3 regions of the Sagittula sp. P11 genome follow, and region 1 is predicted to be linked to each of the others. Evidence: riboswitches for the same ligand, from Rfam matches in the RefSeq annotation. Region 1 holds a riboswitch; each other region holds the start of a gene.
What was found. A riboswitch is a leader RNA that binds a small molecule or an ion and turns the genes downstream of it on or off. The one in region 1 is predicted to bind cobalamin.
Positions count from the first base shown of each region.

Region 2: it holds a riboswitch for cobalamin, as region 1 does, so the genes downstream of both, bluB (5,6-dimethylbenzimidazole synthase) here and CDO87_RS23470 (ABC transporter substrate-binding protein) in region 1, are expected to answer to the same signal.
Region 3: it holds a riboswitch for cobalamin, as region 1 does, so the genes downstream of both, CDO87_RS15420 (DUF1636 domain-containing protein) here and CDO87_RS23470 (ABC transporter substrate-binding protein) in region 1, are expected to answer to the same signal.

Region 1 covers NZ_CP021914.1:311,077-314,346, reverse strand. The annotation lists gene CDO87_RS23475 (FecCD family ABC transporter permease) at 1-942, opposite strand, end outside; gene CDO87_RS23470 (ABC transporter substrate-binding protein) at 945-1,955, opposite strand; cobalamin riboswitch at 2,057-2,247, opposite strand; partial or broken gene CDO87_RS27340 (transposase) at 2,606-2,971, shown strand.
Region 2 covers NZ_CP021913.1:856,995-860,264, forward strand. The annotation lists gene ald (alanine dehydrogenase) at 1-932, shown strand, start outside; gene bluB (5,6-dimethylbenzimidazole synthase) at 1,106-1,789, opposite strand; cobalamin riboswitch at 1,832-2,023, opposite strand; gene mscL (large conductance mechanosensitive channel protein MscL) at 2,063-2,494, opposite strand; gene CDO87_RS04185 (glutathione S-transferase family protein) at 2,648-3,270, shown strand, end outside.
Region 3 covers NZ_CP021913.1:3,178,315-3,181,584, forward strand. The annotation lists gene cobO (cob(I)yrinic acid a,c-diamide adenosyltransferase) at 233-844, opposite strand; cobalamin riboswitch at 880-1,097, shown strand; gene CDO87_RS15420 (DUF1636 domain-containing protein) at 1,201-1,587, shown strand; gene cobW (cobalamin biosynthesis protein CobW) at 1,588-2,643, shown strand; gene cobN (cobaltochelatase subunit CobN) at 2,690-3,270, shown strand, end outside.

The DNA.
Region 1 (3,270 bases):
ATCTGCCGCGACAAGGAACACCGCGCCCGCCAGCGCTGAGGCGGGGACCAGCCTGTCGTGGCGCGTGCCGACGAGAAAGCGCATGGCATGCGGCACGACAAGGCCAACGAAGCCGATCGCGCCCACTTTGGAAACGAGTACCCCCACCATGATGGCGGTGACGGTGATGAGACTGCCGCGCAAGGCAGGCACGTTGATCCCGATGGACGCGGCCCCGTCCGCACCGAACGTGAAGGCGTCAAGCCCACGCCGGTGCCAAAGACATAGCGCGACACCCCCGAGGGAGACGGCCGTGCAGGCCCCGACGTCATCCCAGCGGATGCCCGACAGATTGCCCATGAGCCAAAACATGATGCCGCGGGCCTGCTCGGCATTGGCGGAGCGGGCGATGGTGAAGGCGGTCAGAGCGTTGAACATCTGCGAGCCGGCGATCCCGGCGAGGATGATTGCGGCCGCCGCCTGGGTCCCGCGCCCGCCACCCGCGCTCCCGTTCACCGCGTGGGCCAGGGCCACGACGCATCCGAAGGCGACAAGCGCTCCGGACAACGCACCGAGCGACATCGAGATCGCCCCGCCTCCGATGCCCGCGACCGACACGAGGACCGCCCCCGTCGAGGCGCCCGCCGACAAGCCCATGAGGTAGGGATCGGCCAGAGGATTGCGCAGCAGCGCCTGAAGAACGACGCCGGTCAGGGCGAGGCCAGCCCCGCAGCAGGCGGCCACGATGGCCCGCGGGAGGCGGTAACTCCAGATGATGCCCGCCTCGATCCCGTCCACGGGATAGCCCGCGCCCCACAGATGGTTGGCCAGCGTCCGGCACACCACGGCAAAGGGCAGACTGGTCTCGCCGATTGCCGTACCTGCAAGGATGGTGGCCCCGAGCAGAAGAGGCGCGAGCCAGAGCCCGTGCCGCACCGTGATGCGCGCGGGTGTGGCCGCCATGGTCATTCGAAGGACATCTTCGAAAGGGCTTCGGAGAGCGTTTCCAGCCCGTAGATCGACCGCATCGTCGCGCTCATGGCGTGTGCATCCATCTGCACGATCCGGTCCTCGCGCACGGCCGTCATCTGGCTTGCGACAGGATCGGTGCGCAGGAACTCCAGCTTCTTCTCGATGTCGTCGGCGGGAAAGCGACGGCGGTCCATGTAGGCGATGACAATCACGTCCGGGTCGGCCCGGGCGATTCTCTCCCATCCCACAGTCGGCCATTCCTCATCGGACTCGATGACATTCTCGATCCCGAGCTTGGACATCATGTAACCCGGCGCGCCGAGGCGTCCGGCGACATAGGGGTCCATTTCGACGTCGGCGGAGGAGAACCAGAACACGGCCGACAGGTCCTCGGGCAGGTCTAGCCCTTCCGCGCGGGCAATGGCGCGCTCTTCGGTCGCCTGAAGGTCCGAGACGAGGGTTGCGCCCGCGCTGCGCACGTCGAATATCTCCGCCAGCTCCCGAATGCCCTTGTAGATCGAGGCCGTCTCAAAGGCGCCGACGCGTGTGCCATCGCCGCCGGTGGAATTGTCCTTGGTGTCGCAATCGGCGGGCAGGATGTAGGTCGGGATGCCGATGTCGTGGAACATCTCCCGTGTGCCGACGTTGCCGCTCTCGCCCACGTGCCATTCGTATTGCACGGCGACCAGCCCGGGCTTCTTCGCGACCACGCTCTCGAAGCTGGGGTCGTTGTCGGCCAGCCGCTCGATCGCCTCGTTGACCTCCGCGAACTCCGGCAAGACAGGGTTGAACCAGACCGAGGTGCCCGAGACCTTCGGCGCGAGGCCGAGCGAATAGAGGATCTCTGTCGCGGACTGCCCTATCGTCACCACGGTGTCCGGTGCGGCGTCGAACGACACATCGAGCCCGCAGTTCGTCAGTGTCAGGGGGTAGTCCGTTTGCTGCGCGTTCAGCGCCGTGGCAGCGCTGGCCAACAGCGCAGCCGTCATCAAGGTCTGTCTCATCCGATCCGTCCCGTCAGATAGGACCATCAGGGGAAAGACGCGAAACGGAATGCGGCCCGGCGGCCACGTCATGTTTCCCGCCTCGGCACACCCCGTCCGGTCGTGGTTTCGTTCATGTCGGCAGGTCTCCTGACTGACGGGTCACAGCGTCTCTCGCCTTCCCGGGACGAACCCAGTGGCGCATCGAGAGGCACTCACCGCCTACAGTTGCGGGGGCAGTTCCGTTTGCCGGCCGAAGCCGGAACGGATTCCCTTTCAATTCCCGAAGGAAACCGACGCCGCAATCTCTGGCATAGTTCCCGATGCACAGCAAGTGCGCGGCGGCACGAACACAATCGCCGAAGCCGAGGTTGGCGAGTGCGTCGAAAAGGGAAAATGGGCTCGGAGCGGACCTGCGGCGGTGCGGCAAGGGCAGGCCAAAGGTCACCTCAGGTGCGCTGTCGCTGCAGGCCCATTCCGGCAGTTCACGCGATCCGCCATTGCCGCCATCGCTCTCGCCGCTGCTGCCATCTACCTCCTATGAGATGCCGTAACGGGGCCTGCGTCCGTGACCCGCCCGTTATCGTTGCAAGATCGAGGGCAAGCTGGCGCCATTCCCGTATCGGATCCACATGGAGGACTGCGGGATGAAGCTGTGAATTGGGCTGGATGTGTCGCTTGAGAAGACCGCAATTTGCGTGATCAGCGAGCATGGGAAGATCGTGAGGGAGGCGGAGGTGTCCAGCGAGCCCGAGGCGCTGTTGCTCTGGATCGGCGATCAGGACGGGGAAGCTGCGGCTATCGGGCTCGGAGCTGGCCCCCTGTCGCAATGGCTGCATCGCGGGTTGTCCGCGGCTGAACTCCCTGTCGTGCTGATGGAAACCCGGCAGGTGAAAGGCGCCTTGAAGGCCATGCCGATCAAGACGGACCGCCGGGATGCCGAAGGGATCGCACGCCTGCCGCACCTCGGCTGGTTCCGACCGGTTCACTGCAAATCAGTCTCCGCACAAGAGGTTCGCGCTGTGCTCACCGCTCGCAAGGCGGTGCAGCAAGGGTTCATCACGCTTGAAATGTCCCTGCGCGGGCTACTGCGGAACTTTGGCTTCAAGGTTGGCACTATATCCCGTGGCCTATTCGAACATCGTATACGCGAACTGGCGGCAGGTAATCCGATGCTGGTAGCGGCAACCGAACCCATGCTTCGCGCGCGGGCAGCGCTGCGACGAGAACTGGCAGGCCTTGAACGCCATGTCCGCCAACCTGCCCATGACGATCCGGTCTGTCTGCGCCTAATGTCGATGCCCGGGACTGGCGTGGTCGCGGCAAGAGATCCGTT
Region 2 (3,270 bases), on a different replicon from region 1:
AGGTCTTTGCCACCGCCGACATGATCGTCAAGGTGAAGGAGCCGCAGGCCCCCGAACGCGCCATGCTGCGCGAGGGCCAGGTGCTGTTCACTTACCTCCACCTCGCCCCCGATCCGGAGCAGACCCGCGACCTGATCGCCTCCGGCGCGACCTGCATCGCCTATGAGACCGTGACCGACGCGCGGGGCGGCCTGCCCTTGCTGGCGCCCATGTCCGAGGTCGCGGGCCGTCTGGCGCCGCAGGTCGGCGCATGGTCGCTGCAGAAGGCCAACGGCGGCCGCGGCGTGTTGATGGGCGGCGTCCCGGGCGTCGGCCCCGCCAGGGTGGCGGTGATCGGCGGCGGCGTCGTCGGCACCCACGCGGCGCGGGTTGCCGCAGGCATGGGCGCGGAGGTCACCGTGCTCGACCGGTCGCTGTCGCGGATGCGCTACCTCGACGACGTCTTCGGCGCGGTCTTCCGGACGCGCTACGCCTCTGCCGGGAACACCGCCGAGCTGGTGGCCGAGGCCGACATGGTCATCGGCGCCGTGCTGATCCCCGGTGCCGCCGCGCCGAAACTGGTCAGCCGTGCGCAGCTTTCGACAATGAAACCCGGCGCGGTGATCGTCGACGTGGCCATCGACCAGGGCGGCTGCTTCGAGACCTCGAAGGCCACCACCCACCAGGACCCGATCTACGAGGTGGACGGCATCGTGCACTACTGCGTGGCGAACATGCCGGGCGCCGTGGCGCGCACCTCGACGCTGGCGCTCGGCAACGCGACGCTGCCCTTCATGCTGGCGCTGGCAGACAAGGGCTGGCGCAAGGCCTGTGCCGACGACCCGCACCTGGCCGCCGGCCTGAACGTGCACGCCGGCCGGATCACCAACGCGCCGGTGGGCGAGGCCCTGGGCCTGGATGCGATCACGCCCGCGGCGGCGCTGGCGGCCTGAGCGGTTTCGCCGTGCTGCGCACGGCGACCCGTCGGGGAGGCTCTGCCTCCCCGAACCCCTCCGGAGTATTTCGGAAGCAAAGAAGCAAGGGCACCGGTCGTTTGCAAAGCGTGATTGGCCCGGTGTGCAGGGCCCGCGGTGGCGGGTTTTGGCGGCCGTGGCGGCGCAGGGCCTTACCAGCCCTCCTCGCGGATATGCGCGTCGAGCGTCCGCGCCCGCGCCCAGCCGCGCGCCTCCAGTTCCGGGCCGTCGAACAGCTCCTTCACGTGGCCCATGCAGAGGTATGCCACCACACGGACGTGCGCGGGCAGGCCGAGGATCGGGCGCAGGTCGGCCTCGTCGAAGATGCTGACCCAGCCTATGCCGATGCCTTCGGCCCGCGCCGCCAGCCACAGGTTCTGCACGGCGCAGACCGTCGAATAGAGATCCGTCTCCGGCTGATGGGTGCGTCCCAGCACCACCGGCCCGCCGCGGGTGCGGTCGCAGGTGACGCAGATGTTCAGGGGCGCCTTCTCGATGCCTTCCAGCTTCAGCGCGGCATAGGCCGACCGCTTCTCCGGCGGGAACATCGCCTGCGCGGCCTCGTTGGCGCGGGTGAACGCGGCCCGCACCTGCGCGCGGCGCGCCGGATCGCGCAGCAGGATGAAGTCCCAGGGCTGCGACAGCCCGACCGAGGGCGCGGCATGGGCCGCGCCCAAGATGCGCCGCAGCACATCCTCGTCCACCGGGTCGGGCAGGAACTCGTTCCGCACGTCCCGCCTGTGGGCGATCACGTCGTAGAGCGCCTGCCGCTCCTCATCCGAAAACACGCGCGCCGCAACCGGCGCAGGGGATCGGCTTTCCACCGCTCCTGTCATGGGGACACCTCCCGAAGGCCTGCGCGCCCCCGCTCTCCAGGCGGGGCCGCCATGCCGTCAGGCCGGTCTTCTGGCTTCGGATCCTCCGGAAGGGACGCCTTCCCGAACGCCTGCGCGGCGCCCAGTGGCCTTGTGTCCTTCCCGTCCCCGTCACAGCGGCGGGCCCGCGCCGGTTCTTCCCCGGCTTCCCGATTCTCCCCCACGGGCGGGGGCACCTGACCCGGAGGGGATCGCAAATCCCGCCCCCTCGCGCAAGTGCCCCGGCCTTGGCCGTCAGCGCTTCAGCGCGTCGCGGATCTCCAGCAGCACGTCGAGCTCGGTGGGGCCGGAGGGCGTGGCCTCTGCCGGCTGGCCTTCCTCGCGTTCGCGGATGGCGGCGGCCTTGGCGCGGTTGACCATCTTCACAAGCATGAAGACCACGAAGGCGATGATGAAGAAGTTGATGACCGCCATGATGAACTTGCCGATGGCAAAGACCGGGGCGCCTGCCTCCGTTGCCGCGGTGAGCGAGGCGTATTCGTTGCCGTCGAGCGCGTAGAACCAGCCCGAAAAATCGATGCCGCCGGTGAACAGCGCGATGATCGGGTTGATGATATCGCCCACCAGCGACTGCACGATGGCCGTGAAGGCCGCGCCGATGATGATGCCCACGGCCATGTCCATGACATTGCCCTTGGCGATGAAGTCCTTGAATTCCTTAATCATTGTCCCATTCCGTCAGAGCGCCGGCATGCGTTTTCGCATGTCCTGCGGGGTGTTTTCTCACAAACCGGATTATGTCACGGCGGATCGGCTGGGAAAGCGGGAAATGCCGGGCTAGGGTCGCCCGGACGATCTTCATCAACCGGGACACGCTTCATGACCGCTCTTGCCGACCATCCGATCTCGCGCCGCTGGCCCGCGACGCACCCCGACCGCATCCAGCTTTATTCCTTCCCGACGCCCAACGGCGTGAAGGCCTCGATCATGCTGGAGGAAACCGGCCTGCCCTACGAGGTCCACAAGATCACCCTGGCGGACAAGGACGTGAAGAGCCCGGAGTTCCTCGCGCTCAACCCGAACAACAAGATCCCCGCGATCATCGACCCGAACGGCCCCGACGGCGCGCCGCTGGAGCTGTTCGAATCCGGTGCCATCCTGCTTTACCTCGCCGAAAAGGCCGGGATGCTCCTGGGCGACACCGCGACGGAGCGGCACAAGATCACCCAGTGGCTGATGTTCCAGATGGGCGGCGTCGGCCCGATGTTCGGGCAGCTTGGTTTCTTCTGGAAGTTCGCGGGGAAGGACGTGAAGGACCCCCTTCCGCGCACCCGTTACGTGAACGAGGCGCGGCGGCTTCTGGGTGTGGTCGAAGGGGCGCTGGAGGGCCGGGACTGGATCGCCGGACCGTATTCCGTGGCCGACATCGCGCTCTGCCCGTGGCTGAACGCGCTCGAGTTCTACGGCGCGCGCGACGTGGTGGGCTGGGAGGATCACCCCAA
Region 3 (3,270 bases), on a different replicon from region 1:
CAAGATGAAGGAGAGGGTCGGGCACCGCGCCTCGGGCCTTCCGGGAAGGGGGAGACGCGGTGCCTTCACCTTGGGCGGTCATCGGGACCTCTCCCTGTACCGCCCGGCGAGCCTCCGCGATTCCGGTTAAGAAAGCCTTTCCTTCATCTTGGCGAAAATACCTTGGGGGTCTGGGGGGAACCCCCAGCGGGTCGGGGCGCCGCAGGCGCGCCGAAACCCGGATCCCGCAGGCTCAGAACTCGACACCCTTCTGCGCCTTCACCCCCTCGCGGAACGGGTGCTTGACCAGCGTCATGTCGGTGACGAGGTCCGCCGCCTCGATCAGTTCGGGCTTGGCGTTGCGCCCGGTCAGGCAGACGTGGGTCATCGGCGGCTTCTGCTCCAGCAGGAACCCCACCACCTCGTCGATGTCGAGGTAGTCGTAGCGCAGCGCGATGTTGATCTCGTCGAGCAGCACGAACTGCACCTCCGGGTCGAGAATCTGCGCCTTGGCGATCTCCCAGCCGTTCTGCGCCGCCGCGATGTCGCGCTCGCGGTCCTGCGTCTCCCAGGTGAAACCCTCGCCCGACACGAAGAACCGGCATTCCGCCGCGAAGCGTTCGCGCAGGAACGTGCCTTCGCCCGTGGGCCAGGCGCCCTTGATGAACTGCACCACCGCGCAGGGCATGCCGTGGGCGATGCAGCGCATGATCATCCCGAATCCGGAGGACGACTTGCCCTTGCCGGTGCCGGTGTGAACGATGATCAGGCCCTTCTCCTCCGTCTTGGTCGCCATCATCCGGTCGCGGGCCGCCTTGATCTTCTTCATCTTTTCGGTGTGGCGGGCGTTCTCGTCTTCGCTCATGGCGCGGGCTCTCCTTGACATTGCCGGGCGTCCGGCGCATCAGCCGGGGTGCTGGTGCCTGTGTCTAGCAGGTGAAAAGGGAATGCGCAGCCCCGCGTCGGGGTCAGGCGCAGCCGCCCCCGCGACCGTGACCGGAAAGGGCCCGAAGCCACTGGCGAGATCGCCGGGAAGGCCGGGTGCCGTTGGGCAGACAGGGACCCCCTGCCGCCCAGTTCCGCAAGCCGGGAGACCTGCCAGTGGCCGCGCCGTGGAAGGGGCGGAGGAACGAAACCGGACGGGGTGATCCGGGGTCGGGAGAGGGCCTGTCATGGCCCGTGCCCCGCTCAAGGTCCCCCCATGAGACGCGCGAGGTCGCCATGTCATCGGAAGCCGAACTTCTGGTCTGCGTGAAGTGCCGCCGGGGGCAGGAGATCCCCGCCGACGACCGCCGGCCCGGCCAGGCGCTCTACGACGCGCTGGCCGCCCGGCCCTTGCCCGCGGGCCTGCGCCTGACCCCCGTCGAATGCCTGCAGAACTGCGACGCGGGCTGCACCGTCGCCCTGCGCGGCGGCGACCGCTGGACCTATGTGTTCGGGAATGTCGACGAGGTGTCGCATCCGGACATGCTGCTCGACGGCGCGGCGCGCTATCACGCGACCGGCGACGGGCTGATCCCGTGGCGCGAGCGGCCCGAACACTTCAAGCGCAACTGCGTGGCGCGCATCCCGCCCCTGACCCCGAACACCCCACTGGAGGCCGACTGAATGACCGATCTAGCCAAACTCCCCGTCACCGTGATCACCGGCTTCCTCGGCTCCGGCAAGACCACGCTGGTGCGTCACCTGATGCAGAACCCCGGCGGCCGTCGCCTGGCCGTGGTGGTCAACGAATTCGGCGACGTGGGCGTCGACGGAGAGATCCTGAAGTCGTGCGCCATCCCCGACTGCCCTGCCGAGAACATCATGGAACTGGCCAACGGCTGCATCTGCTGCACCGTGGCCGATGACTTCATCCCGACCATCGAGGCGCTGATGGCGCTCGATCCGCGCCCCGACCACATCCTGATCGAGACCTCGGGCCTCGCCCTGCCGAAGCCGCTGCTGAAGGCCTTCGACTGGCCGGACATCCGTTCGAAGATCACCGTCGACGGCGTGATCGCCCTGGCCGACGCAGAGGCGGTGGCGGCAGGCCGCTTCGCCCCCGACGTGGCGCGCGTCGACGCGCAGCGTCTGGCCGACGACAGCATCGACCACGAAACGCCGCTGAGCGAGGTCTTCGAGGATCAGATCTCCTGCGCCGACATCATCCTCCTGACCAAGCCCGACCTCGCCGGTCCCGAAGGCGTGGCGAAGGCCAAGGCGATCATCGCCGCCGAGGCGCCGCGCCCGCTGCCGGTGGTCGAGGTCGCCGAGGGCGTGGTGGACCCGCGCGTGATCCTCGGGCTCGAGGCCGCGGCCGAGGACGACATGGACGCACGCCCCTCGCATCACGACGATCATGACGACCACGAACACGACGACTTCGAATCGATCGTGGTGGAACTGCCGGAACAGGACACCCCGGCGCAGCTCGTCGTCGCCATCGAACGGCTCGCGAAGGAACAGAACATCCTGCGGGTGAAGGGCTACGCCGCCGTGAAGGGCAAGCCCATGCGGCTTCTGGTGCAGGCGGTGGGGGCGCGCGTGCGTCACCAGTACGACCGCCCGTGGAAGCCGGACGAGGCGCGCGTCAGCCGTGTCGTGGTCATCGCGGAACACGACGACATCCGTCCCGACGCCATCCGGTCGGTCCTCGGCGCCACGCCGGTCGCCGCAGAGTGACATGAAGTAGGGCGGGGCTCTGCGCCGCCTTCCCCGGGAACCGCCGATGCACGTCATCTTCCGCGAAAGCCACGGCCTCGACGAGAGCGAGACGCCGCAGGACCTGGGCCAGAGCCCGGCGGACCTCGTCGTCCTGTCGTTCTCCGACAGCGACCTCGGCGCCTTCGCCGAAGGCTGGCGGCGCGGCGGCGGACCGGAGGGGCGGATGCCCACGCTCCGCCTCGCCAACCTTGCAGCCCTCAGGCATCCGCTGTCGGTCGACACCTATGTCGAGCAGACGCTGGAGGGCGCGAAGGGCATCCTGATCCGGCTGATCGGCGGCGTGCCCTACTGGTCCTACGGCTTGCAGCAGGTCTTGGCGCTGGCGCAGCAGAAGGGCATCGCGCTGGCCGTGTTGCCCGCCGACGGGCGCGAGGACAGGCGGCTCGACGAGATGTCGACGCTGCCGGTGTCCACGCTGCGGCGGCTGGCGCATCTCTGCGACGCGGGGGGCACCGTGGCGGCGCAGGCCGCGCTGGCGCAACTGGCGCTGGCGGCGGGCCTCTATGCCGGGCCGGTGCGCGGCGCCAAGGGGCTGCCGCCGCTGGGCGCCTGGACGCCCGAACACGGCGTGACCTGCCCGGTGCT